DNA from 3 places in the Vreelandella sp. 162(4c) genome. Region 2 is predicted to be linked to each of the others. Evidence: predicted binding sites of a transcription regulator. Region 2 holds the regulator's gene; each other region holds the start of a gene.
What was found. The regulator sigma-54, encoded in region 2, starts transcription at its own class of promoters, with help from an activator protein. The targets are predictions, from matches to a motif close to TGGCACNNNNNTTGCTNT.
Positions count from the first base shown of each region.

Region 1: a site for sigma-54 is predicted at 1,750-1,767, ahead of AC4EYZ_RS13360 (amino acid ABC transporter substrate-binding protein). Genes of this name have one in related genera too.
Region 3: a site for sigma-54 is predicted at 2,106-2,123, ahead of AC4EYZ_RS13270 (P-II family nitrogen regulator). Genes of this name have one in related genera too.

Region 1 is NZ_CM176981.1:2,887,854-2,892,022, forward strand. It holds gene AC4EYZ_RS13355 (amino acid ABC transporter permease) at 1-527, opposite strand, end outside; gene AC4EYZ_RS13360 (amino acid ABC transporter substrate-binding protein) at 629-1,654, opposite strand; gene speE (polyamine aminopropyltransferase) at 1,924-2,790, opposite strand; gene hemE (uroporphyrinogen decarboxylase) at 2,790-3,902, opposite strand.
Region 2 is NZ_CM176981.1:480,675-484,843, forward strand. It holds gene lptA (lipopolysaccharide transport periplasmic protein LptA) at 1-329, shown strand, start outside; gene lptB (LPS export ABC transporter ATP-binding protein) at 341-1,090, shown strand; gene AC4EYZ_RS02215 (RNA polymerase factor sigma-54) at 1,220-2,635, shown strand; gene hpf (ribosome hibernation-promoting factor, HPF/YfiA family) at 2,733-3,041, shown strand; gene AC4EYZ_RS02225 (PTS sugar transporter subunit IIA) at 3,046-3,516, shown strand; gene rapZ (RNase adapter RapZ) at 3,604-4,169, shown strand, end outside.
Region 3 is NZ_CM176981.1:2,868,057-2,872,225, reverse strand. It holds gene glnK (P-II family nitrogen regulator) at 1-208, opposite strand, end outside; gene AC4EYZ_RS13275 (ammonium transporter) at 399-1,646, opposite strand; gene AC4EYZ_RS13270 (P-II family nitrogen regulator) at 1,692-2,030, opposite strand; gene AC4EYZ_RS13265 (accessory factor UbiK family protein) at 2,375-2,722, shown strand; gene AC4EYZ_RS13260 (hypothetical protein) at 2,726-3,055, opposite strand; gene AC4EYZ_RS13255 (TonB-dependent receptor) at 3,033-4,169, shown strand, end outside.

The DNA.
Region 1 (4,169 bases), 2.4 Mb from region 2:
AGGTACAGCCCGCGTACGTTCAGGAAAATGGCTTCACCAAAGGCCATGCTCTCTCTAGCGCTGGGTAACGTCCGCAGTACAGCAAAGTACCAGAAGAAAATTTGCAGCAGCAGGGGGATATTACGAAACGTTTCGATATACGCATTGGCTAGCCGAGCGATCAACCAGTTGGGCGATAGCCGCGCGATACCGACGATAAAACCAATAATCGAGGCAGCTAACACCCCCAATCCACCGACTAGCAGCGTATTGAGCAAGCCAATCACAAAAGTGCGGCCGTAGGTACTTTGGGAGGAGTACTCGATTAAGCTTTGACCAATACCAAAGCCGGCTGTGTTGCCCAGGAAGCCAAAGCCAGTGGTAATGCCGCGAGCATTCAGGTTGGCTTGGGTATTGCCGATAATATAGATCAGGAAAGCCGCGACAACGGCGACCAATATAAGCTGAAAAATAAGTGCGCGCTTAGCGCGGTCTCGCCAAAACGGCGGCTTGTGGCCAGCGGGGCGAACGTTAGGTCTTACAGACATGGATGGCGTCTCCGCTACACGGAAGGTCAATCAAATGGCCCGCCACGACCTTTAAACAGATACCTGTGAAGAGGGCGGCGGGCCGGGGTCAAGCGAGACGCTTAGCGAATCGGGGGAGCGTACTGGAAACCACCGTCGGTCCACAGGGCGTTAACACCGCGCTCAATTTCCAGCGGCGAGCCCATGCCCACGTTGCGGTCGAAGCTTTCAGCGTAGTTACCCACTTGGCTAATAATGTTGTAGGCCCAATCTGCTTCTAGGTTCATGCCTTCACCGTAGTTGCCGTCTTGGCCTAGCAAGCGAGCGATGTTGGGGTCTTCAGAGTTAAGCATTTCTTCAGCGTTTTCACTGGTGACGCCGTACTCTTCGGCGTTAATCATGGCGAACAGCGACCATTTCACAATGTTGAACCAAAGATCGTCACCCTGACGAACCACAGGGCCTAGTGGCTCTTTGGAGATAACGTCAGACAGGATCATCGAGGCTGAAGGATCGTCTAGCTGAATACGTAGCGCCGCTAGCTGAGAGGTATCGGAGGTTAGCACGTCACAGCGGCCGGCCTGATAGCCACCCACGGTTTGCTCAGAGGTATCAAATACGATCGGGTTGAATTCCATGTCGTTAGCACGGAAGTAGTCAGCCAGGTTCAGCTCGGTAGTGGTGCCAGACTGAATGCAGATGGAGGCGCCGTCGAGTTCATCAGCACCGGTAATACCCAGGTCACGGGATACCATGAAGCCCTGGCCGTCGTAAAAAGTAACCCCGGTGAAGTTCAGGCCCAGAGTAGTATCGCGGGTAGTCGTCCAGGTGGTATTACGTGATAGAACGTCGACTTCACCTGATTGCAGGGCGGTGAAGCGCTCTACGGCGTTGAGTGAAATATAGTTGACGGCTTCTGAGTCGCCGAGTACCGCTGCCGCTACAGCGCGGCATACATCAACGTCGATACCTTGCCAGTTACCGTCGTCGTCCGGAGCTGAGAAGCCCGGCAAACCATCGCTCACACCACACTGAACGGCGCCACGCTCAATGGTATCTTCCAGGGTGTCGGCTTGAGCAGTTGCCATTCCCGCCAGGCTAAGTGAGCCAGCGGACGCCAGAAGCGCTAAGTGTTTTTTATTGAACATCTAGTTTCCCTCGAAGTTATTGGAATCAGCTACTGAAATCAGTTAATGAAACCAGTAGTTGAAATAGTTATGCATGCCGTAGCATGTCACTAAACCTAGCAAGGAAGATGCCAACAAGGGTACAGGCGTTAATTCAGCGCTTTTCAACGCTACTCAACGAATTCGAGACGAAGGTCTAGGTGCAAAAAAGGTTACCGCCCTCCTCGCATTGCACCGTAATAGGGCAAGCTGAGGTGGGCGGTAACACGAAGGCAGGTATTAGGCGTGGTTTACTCGGCTGCGAATGCCTTGCGCATAAATGGCGGAAGGGCGAGCGCACCTCGATGGGCGTCAACGCTATAGTATTCAAGCGGCAAGTCGTGGTTGGTGGCTGCCTGCTCGCGGAACGTATTCACGTCGGTGGCTTTACCCGCCAATGTTACGCTCCACCAGCCTGAAGGATAAACCGGCTGCGGGAAGGGCAGCGTGGCAACGCTGTCAAAACCGGCTTTCAACATGTCGTTGCGCAGCTCTCGGATGATCGAGCCACTGTGGTAAAGCGGTGATTCGCTCTGCTGCACCATTACGCCGCCGCTTTTCAAAATACGGTGGCAGCGCTTGAGAAAATCGGTTTTAAACAGCCCTTCAGCGGGCCCAACCGGGTCGGTGGAGTCGATAATCAGCACATCGATGCTCTCATCAGGTGCATCGTCCACCCACTTGACGCCGTCGGCGAACAGCAGTTCAGCACGGGGGTCGTTATTCGACGCTACCAACGACGGGAAGAAACGCTCAGACGCTTTAGTCACTTCTTCGTCGATATCAATTTGGGTCACTTTCTCCACACCTGGGTGGCGGAGAACTTCTTTTAAGGTGCCGCAGTCGCCGCCGCCGATAATCACTACACGCTTGGGTTCTTGGTGAGTAAACAGCGCCGGATGCGCAATCATCTCATGGTAGAGGAAGTTATCGCGATCAGTCAGCATCACGCAGCCGTCCAGCACCATTAGGTTGCCGTAGGTCTCGGTGGCGTAGACCTCTAGGTGCTGGTATTGGCTCTGTACATCCAGCAGTTTTTCAGAGATCTTCAGTGAGAAAGCGCTGCCGTGGCTATCAAAGACTTCGGTAAACCATTGGTCGTCGCGTAAATCGCTCATCAATTGGCTCCTGAGTGCTGTGCATTTGTGTGCGTTGGAATATCGCGGTGATACTGCGGGCTCAATTCGTGCAGTGCCTCCATAAAGGCAGTGACGTTGTCGGGGTTGGTAAACTGGCTGATTCCATGGCCCAGGTTAAACACGTGACCAGGGCCATGGCCGTAGCTTTCCAGCACGCGGGCTACTTCAGCGCGGATAGCCGAGGGGCGGGCAAACAAAACGTTGGGATCAAGATTGCCCTGTAGCGCCACTTTGTGACCAACCCGGGCACGGGCATCGGAAAGCTCGGTAGACCAGTCGATCCCCAATGCATCGGCACCGGCGCAGGCGATATGCTCAAGCCACTGGCCGCCGTTTTTGGTGAAGAGAATCACCGGTACGCGGCGACCGTCGTGCTCGCGGATCAGTCCCGAAACGATCTGCTCCATGTAGCGCAGCGAGAACTCAAGGTACGCAGGGGTAGAAAGTGCGCCGCCCCAGGTATCAAAAATCTGCACCGCTTGGGCGCCCGCGCGAATTTGGGCGTTCAGGTAGTCAGTTACCGCATGCGCCAGCGTATCCAGCAACTGGTGCATGGTATCCGGGGTATCGTAAAGCATGGTTTTCAGATGGCGGAAGTCCTTGCTGGAGCCGCCCTCCACCATGTAAGTCGCCAGCGTCCAGGGGCTGCCTGAGAAGCCGATCAGCGGCATGCGGCCGTTCAGCTCACGACGAATGGTCGACACCGCACGCATCACGTAATCCAGGTCGCGCTCGGCGTCGGGCACGCTTAGCGCGGCGACTTCTTCCTGTGTACGCACGGTTTTGCGGAATTTTGGGCCTTCGCCGGTTTCAAAATAGAGCCCCAAGCCCATTGCATCGGGAATGGTTAAGATATCTGAAAACAGAATGGCCGCATCGAGCGGATAACGCTCCAGGGGCTGCAGGGTGACTTCGCAGGCAAGGTCATGGTTGCGGCACAGATCCATAAAACTGCCCGCATCGGCCCGGCTGGCGCGGTATTCCGGCAGGTAGCGGCCCGCTTGACGCATCATCCACACCGGGGTGCGGTCGACGGGCTGGCGCGCTAGTGCGCGAAGAAAGCGATCATTTTGCAAAGGTGTAGTGGTCATAGACACTTGCTCTTAGGAAATTTGCCCGCATCGTATTGGAAACCGTACTTGGGAGCGTACTTGAAACCGTTTTGGGGATCGTATGAGGGCAATTGTACTTGAAGATAGGTGTTAGGGCGGCGTACTCGATGGCAAAAATCGTCGCACCCGGCCAATTTTTCTCCATTATTTAGTCGCCTTGTCAGCGTGAGGCGGGCGCCGCTTCCTGTTAGAATACTGACCCACTTTGCCAACACTGGTGTGGTTAACTGGTTTGGTCAATCAGCG
Region 2 (4,169 bases):
AAATGCAGCTGCGCGGCGAGCGGGTAGAGATCGAACGCAACGACGCGGGCGAACTCTCGACAGCCACCGCTACCGGTGAGCGCGCCTACTTGCGCCATCAAGGCGAAGGGCAAGAAGGCCCCACGGAAGGCTGGGCGCGGCGGATTATTTATCACGTCGCCGAGCGTCGCGTAGAGCTGATCGACCAAGCCGAACTGACCCAGCAAGAGGACACCTTTAGTGGCGGTCGCCTTGAGTATTTTATTGACCGAGAAGTGATTCAAGCGCGCTCTGACGTTGATGGCAGCGAGCCCCAGCGCATACGCATGACCCTTCAGCCTGAACAATAGGGAGCCTAGCTGTGGCCACTGCAGACACTGCGCCGATCAAAACCCTTTATGCCCACCACCTGGCTAAAAGCTACAAACGCCGCCGAGTGGTCAAAGACATCAATCTGGAGATATCCCAAGGCAGTGTCGTTGGCCTTTTGGGCCCCAACGGCGCGGGCAAAACCACCTCATTTTATATGATTGTTGGGCTGGTCAAATCCGACGCTGGCAAGGTGGGTATCGACGATGTGGATTTAACGCGCGCCCCCATGCACGAGCGCGCAGCCGCGGGGATTGGCTATCTACCTCAAGAGGCGTCTATTTTCCGCAAACTCTCGGTTGCCGAGAATATTATGGCGATACTCGAGACCCGCAAAGAGCTTAACCGCAGCGACCGCGAACAGCGCCTGGAAGCGCTACTCGAAGACTTCCATATCACCCATATTCGCGACAACCTGGGCATGAGCCTTTCGGGCGGCGAGCGCAGGCGTGTAGAAATAGCCCGCTCGCTAGCCACAGAGCCCGCTTTTATTCTGCTCGATGAGCCTTTTGCGGGCGTTGACCCCATCTCGGTAGGTGAGATTAAAACCATCATTCGTGCACTGAAACAGCGCCATATCGGCGTGCTGATCACCGATCACAACGTGCGTGAAACACTAGACATTTGCGATACCGCCTATATCGTCGGCGATGGGCAAATCATCGCCAGTGGCTCGCCCGCCTCGATTCTCACCAACCAAAAAGTAAGGGATGTGTATTTGGGCGCCGATTTTCGCCTGTAATGTTTTTGCCTTAATTGCCCCTAAATAGCGCTTTAAAACAACTTTACGACCAATGGCATGCTTATTGCACTTGCGCCAAGCACTCACTCGCACTAGGGTGGAGCATTCTGATTAACGAGTGGTTCTCAGATGGTCATGAAAGCTTCTCTCCAACTGCGTATCGGCACACAGCTGACCATGACGCCCCAGTTGCAGCAGGCCATTGCGCTGCTGCAACTCTCTACGCTGGATCTTCGTCAAGAAATTCAGCAGGCCCTCGATGCCAATCCCATGCTGGAGCAGGAAGATGAATTTAGTGAACAGGCTGTCAGCGAGCCTAAGGAAGAAGAGTGGTCAGAGAGCATCCCTACTGAGCTCTCGGTAGATAGCGACTGGTCAGATACCTATCAAGATATGGGAAGCCAGGGGGGCAGCAGCAGCGAAGGCCCCGACTTTGAGCGCCAGGCAGCCGGGCAGAGCCTTCATGGCCACCTGCTGTGGCAACTCGCCATGACCGATTTTAGCGCTCGCGAGCAGCTTGTCGCGGAAAGTTTAATCGACGCGCTAGACGCCAACGGCTACCTGACCCAGCCGCTCAACGACATCCGTGAAGGGCTTCGTGCCCAGGGCATTGACGGGCTAAGCCAGCGCGAAGTGGAAACCATTCTACTCAAGCTCCAGCAGTTTGAGCCGACCGGCATATTTGCCCGTGACTTGCGTGAATGCTTGATGCTGCAGCTCGCCGCTCTCCCCGATGATACGCCACTGCTGGTTCCCGCCCGCCGCTTGGTGCGGCAGTTTCTCGAAGCGCTTGGCAAAGACGATATGCGTCTGCTGAAACGCCGTCTAGGGCTCGACGACGAACAGCTGGCCGATGTCATCCTGCTTATTCGCAGCCTAGACCCACGCCCAGGCAGCGCCTACGGCGACACCGATGACAGCTATGTCACCCCCGATCTAGTCGTCCGCCACGATAATGAAGGCTGGCATTTAGAGCTCAACCCCGAGGCCCTGCCACGGCTGCGCATTCAGCCCGACTACGCCAGCTTGATTAAGCGTGCGGATAAAAGCGATGACAACCAGTTTCTCAAAGAGCACTTGCAGGAAGCGCGCTGGTTGATCAAGAGCCTCTCTAGCCGAAACGATACGCTGCTGCGTGTTGGTCGCGAAATCATTACCCGCCAGATTGGCTTTTTAGAGCACGGCGAAGAAGCCATGAAACCACTGATACTGGCCGACATTGCCGAAGCCGTGGAGATGCACGAGTCGACTATTTCACGGGTAACGACGCAAAAATATATCCATACACCCCGTGGTGTGTTTGAACTCAAATACTTTTTCTCAAGCCAGGTGAGCGGTCAAGATGGCGACAGCCACTCCAGCACCGCCATCCGTGCACGACTCAAGAAACTGATTCAAGAGGAGCCGCCCGGCAAGCCGCTTTCAGACAGCCGCTTAGTGACGCTATTAGGCGAAGGAGGGATTCAAGTGGCGCGTCGTACGGTGGCGAAATACCGTGAAGCCATGGGCATTCCCTCTTCCAGTGAACGGCGTCGTTTGCGCTAACTTCGTTAACGTTTCAGGGAAACTCTCGACAAGGGCTTTGCAACGCGGCAAAAAGGGTTACAATCGAAGTACAGTCCGATGGATAAGGAGCACGTCAATGCAAGTAAATATCACTGGTCATCACGTAGAACTGACTGACGCCTTGCGTGACTATGTCAACGAAAAGCTTGAGCGTGTAGAGCGCCATTACGACAATATAACTACGGTGCAAGTCACCTTATCAGTGGAGAAAGAGCGCCAGCAGGCCGCCTGTACGCTGCACGCCGCAGGTGCTGACTTACATGCGGAAGCCCTAGACAGTGATATGTACGCCGCTATCGACGCACTAGCGGACAAAATCGACCGTCAACTCGTTAAACACAAGGAAAAAGCACAAGCTCGCGCCCAAGGCGCCGGTGTGCGTTAATTCAATGACGTTGGAAACCATACTCCCCCCGGAACGCGTTCTGTTCGACGTCCCCGGGGGCAGCAAAAAAAGGGTGCTGGAGTTTTACAGCACCTTTATCGCCCAAAATATCCCCAGCCTGGACAGCCAAGAAGTGTTTAGCCGTTTAATCGGCCGCGAGCGCTTAGGTAGTACGGGTATTGGTAACGGCGTGGCTATTCCTCATGCGCGTAGCCCCCACTGCAACGCCCCTATCGCTGGATTTTTGAAACTGGCTGAAGCGATCGATTTTGACGCTATCGACGGCGACCCGGTAGATCTGGTGTTTGTCCTGTTGGTACCCGAAGAGGCAGATGACACGCATCTCTCACTACTGGGTCAGGTAGCGACCATCATGAATGATGCGGACACGCGCCAGCAACTGCGTAAAGCAGCCAGCCAGCGCGAACTGCTTGAGCTGATTACCGCCAAAATTCGCGAGCAATCAGCGGCCTAAGGGTCTGAAACCCTGTTCAGGGCAGATCACAGCAGGTTATCCGCTCACCACCCTCAACGCAGCTTGATCAAAGCAAAGAGAGACTCTATGCAACTGGTGATCATTAGCGGCCGCTCCGGGTCAGGTAAATCTATCGCCTTGCAAGCGCTGGAAGATCTTGGCTACTACGCGATTGATAACCTCCCAGCTATGTTGCTGGGGTCGTTGGTGGATGAACTGCGTGACCAGGGCGACCGAGCACATTTAGCGGTGAGTATTGATGCCCGCAATTTGCCGGGAGCTCTGGAGCGCCTGCCCTCTTTATTAGACGAGTTGCGCCAGCGTAAAATCGACTTCCAAGTTATTTACCTGACCACCGATGCTCGCATACTGCTTGAGCGTTACTCAGCAACGCGTCGCCGTCATCCGCTGACCCGCGATAGCGAAATGACGCTGGAAGAGGCGATCAATAAAGAAGAGACGACGCTAGAGGATATTCGCGATCTGGCCGATCTATTGATCGATACATCACGATTATCGGTGCACGATTTACGCCGTCGCATTACCGACCAAGTAGCCCATCAGCGGCGCGACAAGCTGACGCTAACGCTGGAATCGTTTGGGTATAAACGCGGCGTACCGTTAGACGCCGACCTGGTCTTCGATGTGCGCTG
Region 3 (4,169 bases), 2.4 Mb from region 2:
CCATGTCGTCGTCCACGGCGACTTCCAGCTTCACCTTGGGCAGGAAGTCCACCACATACTCAGCACCACGATACAGCTCGGTATGCCCTTTCTGGCGCCCAAAGCCCTTCACTTCCGTCACCGTAATACCCTGAACGCCGATATCGGAGAGCGACTCGCGTACATCGTCGAGCTTAAACGGCTTGATAATCGCTGTGATCAATTTCATTACCATATCCTCTAACTGGGTGGCCATGATGGGGTCGGGTTGAACGGCTGCTAATGTTGCAGCCGTTAACCGCTAACTACCAGCATACACCGCTATCGGCAGAGAATAAAAAAGCCTCCCACTAAGGGGAGGCCAGAAGGAGCACGCCTGCTCACTAGGTCAGCATTAAATTATTTCTTAATGCCGCTGTTTATTTCTTAATGCCAAATTCGGGATAGGCTTCGAGACCGCACTCAGCGATATCAACGCCTTCATACTCTTCTTCTTCGCTAACCCGGATGCCCATGATGGCTTTCAGGATGAGCCATACCACCAGGCTGGCCAGGAATACCCAAGCGAAGATACCTACGATACCGATGATCTGGGCACCGAATGATGCGCCGTCATTGTTCAGCGGCACTGCCAGCACGCCCCAGATACCGACAACACCGTGAACCGAGATCGCGCCGACCGGATCATCCAGCTTCACTTTATCGAGGGTGACGATGGCTGCGACCACGATGATGCCGCCAATCGCGCCGATAATGGTAGCGCTCAGTGCGGTCGGAGAGAGCGGGTCGGCGGTGATGGCCACCAGGCCAGCCAGGGCACCGTTCAATGCCATGGTCAGGTCAGCTTTGCGGAACCACAGTTTGGCCAGGATCAGTGCCGCAATCACACCACCTGCCGCTGCTGCATTCGTGTTTACAAACACCTGTGCCACGTTGTTAGCAGAATCGACAGCCGCAAGTTTAAGCTCGGAACCGCCATTGAAACCGAACCAGCCCATCCACAGAATGAAGGTACCCAGCGTTGCCAGCGGCATGTTGGCACCGGGAATAGCGTGGATAGAACCGTCTTTACCGTATTTACCTTTACGTGGGCCTAGCACGATCACACCCGCTAACGCAGCCGCCGCACCGGCAAGGTGCACAATGCCGGAACCCGCATAGTCAGAGTAGCCCACTTCAGACAACCAGCCGCCACCCCAAGTCCAGTAGCCAGACACCGGATAGATAAACGCGGTCATTACCACAGCAAAGGCCAGGAATGCCCACAGTTTCATACGCTCAGCGACGGCACCCGACACAATTGACATGGCGGTTGCCACGAACACGACTTGGAAGAAGAAGTCAGAACGCATGGAGTAGTAGGGCGCGTCATCGCCGCCTGCGGTAACCGCATCCACACTGTTTTCAGCGCCAATCAAGAAGCCCAGATTGGGCAGGAAGCCGCCAGCGCTGCTGGAGTACATGATGTAGTAGCCCACCAGCAGATACATGGTGCAGGCAATGGCAAACAGCGCGATATTCTTGGTCAGGATCTCAGCGGTGTTTTTGGAGCGTACTAAGCCCGCCTCTAACATGGAGAAGCCTGCCGCCATCCACATGACGAGCACACCGCAAATTAGAAAGTAGAACGTATCGAGCGCGTAGCTCAGATCAGTCAACTCATTCATTGTAAGTTCCCCGTTGAACTATAGAAATGATCCGAAAAAGCAGCGTTAAACGGCGTCTGCACCGCGCTCGCCTGTCCGAATCCGAATAACGTCTTCAAGCGGTGTCACAAACACCTTGCCGTCACCGATCTTGCCGCTGTTAGCCGCACTACAGATTGCATCCAATACGCTCTCCAAACGGGCGTCGTCTACGGCCACTTCCACTTTTACCTTGGGTAGAAAGTCGACGACGTACTCCGCGCCACGATACAACTCGGTATGCCCTTTCTGACGGCCAAAACCTTTAACTTCAGTGACCGTAATGCCCTGAACGCCGTTGTCGGCCAATGCCTCACGAACGTCGTCGAGCTTAAATGGCTTGATGATAGCGGTGATGAGTTTCATCCCGGATCTCCCCTGCTGGATAAGTCCTGCTAGATTGGTAGCGGCACAGCCGCCAGAATAAGCACCTGAACCGATAATGCGCATACTGTGCCAGCTGACTTTTTTTGCTTATAAGTCAGCCAATTAGCCGTCATCAAAAGTGCAGCTCAGCGCTAAATCTGAGCAAATCCATTCTCACACCACCGCTATTGCACCAAAAAAGAGCGTAAGCAAAAGTAGCCTGCTCTATTTCGATGCACACCCTGGGTTAAGCAGTAAAAGCACGCGATACATGCGAATTCGCCAACTGTTGCGTATCCTTACCGGTAAGCAATATTTAAAGCAGGTTTATCTAGGAGAGAACGATGGCGCCTCAAGACCGTATTAGCCGCTTGGCCCAGCAGATTGGTGACCGTTTACAAAACGCCTCCCAGGCGCCAGAAGATATTCAAAAGGGCGTGCAGCAAGTCGTGCGTGGCGCCTTCGACCGCCTGGAGCTTGTCTCACGGGAAGATTTCGACATTTTAATGGATGTACTGCAGCGCACCCGTTCGCGGGTAGAGGCGTTAGAGCGCCAAGTCGCTAACCTTGAAGCAGCCGTTGATGCCTCCGCGCCAACGACGTCCACGCCGCTCGAAGCTGAAGCCCCACCAGTTCCAGAGCAGCATGCGCCGGAATCAGATGCAGAAGACGAGAAGAATAAACCCGCTTAACGTTCAAGCTTCATTAGCAGCAATAGGGAAATGGCTATTGCTGCGCGCACCGCAAAATAAATACGAATCACTATCGTTGACTTTGTTTTTCGTGGTGATACTCTCCGCCTTTGATTTTCTTACCGTCTGCGGATTGTTCACTATGCACGCCCTGTCACTATCAAACCTATCTGTTGCAAAGCTGCCTTTTGCAAAGCCTTTCTTTTCGCCGTCGTCTGTTTCAATATCTGGGCTTGTTGGCACCGGCCTGTTACTGAGCTTCTCCAATGGCGTTTTCGCCCAAAATACTGCGTCTAGCGCCGACGAGACCATGGTGGTCGTTGGATCGCGCACTCCTAGTCAGATCAGTCAAATTCCCGGTGCTGTATGGGTAATTGACAAAGAGATGCTGCAACAGCAGACCCGCAATGGTGCAGACCTAAAGACAGCATTGGGGCATCTGGTACCGGGGTTGGATCTGGCGCCTCAAGGGCGCACCAATTATGGGCAAAACATGCGAGGCCGGGGCGTGCAGGTGCTCATCGACGGCGTATCGCTGAACAGTTCCCGTGGGCTTTCCCGACAGTTCGATGCCATCGATCCCTTCAATATTGAGCGCGTGGAAGTGCTTTCCGGCGCCAGCAGCCTGTATGGCGGCGGTGCTACGGGGGGCTTGATCAATATCATTACCCGCAAAGGTGAAGAAGGCCTGAACTGGCGTACTGAAGCAGGCATCACCACCGGCTTCAACAACAGCGATGACATAGATCGACGCCTCGCACAATCCATCAGCGGTGGTAACGAGCGGGTTCAAGGCTATCTGGGTACCGCCATTGGCGACAACGGCCGCCACTATGACGGCAGCGGCCAGGAAATCTTTCCCGATATCGCCCAGACCGACCTACAGGATAATCGCAGCATTGATGTATTGGGCAACCTCTCTTTCCGCTTGACCGATGAACAGAGTCTGGAACTGGGTGCCCAGCTGTACCGTTCAGGCTATGAAGGTGACCGGGGTGTTTACTTTCCCAACCTCGACGCTGCCACGCCCAACTTGAACGATGCCGAAATTCGCGATGGCTACCGTTCACAGCGCGATCCGGAAACCGACCGTAAGCTCGTCAACGTCAACTATCACCACGCCAACCTGTGGGGGCAAAACTTCTACCTGCAGGCGTTCCACCGGGAGGAGGAGTCCAGCTTCCAGGCATTTCCCTACCCAATTTCCGACGGCCTGCAATTTCGCGCCTCGCAACAAAACACCGATTTAAGCGGCATCAAAGCGCTGTTTGAATCGCGCCTGGGTGATGACGTTTCGCTAACCTACGGCCTCGATCTGGATCGTGAAACTTTCGATGCCAGCCAGATGCTGTTCGATACCAACATCTCGGACGCCTCCGGCGGCCTGGTGCAACAGGCATCAGGGGTTGAACCCCGCTACCCCGGTTATCAAGTGGACGGGCTTTCA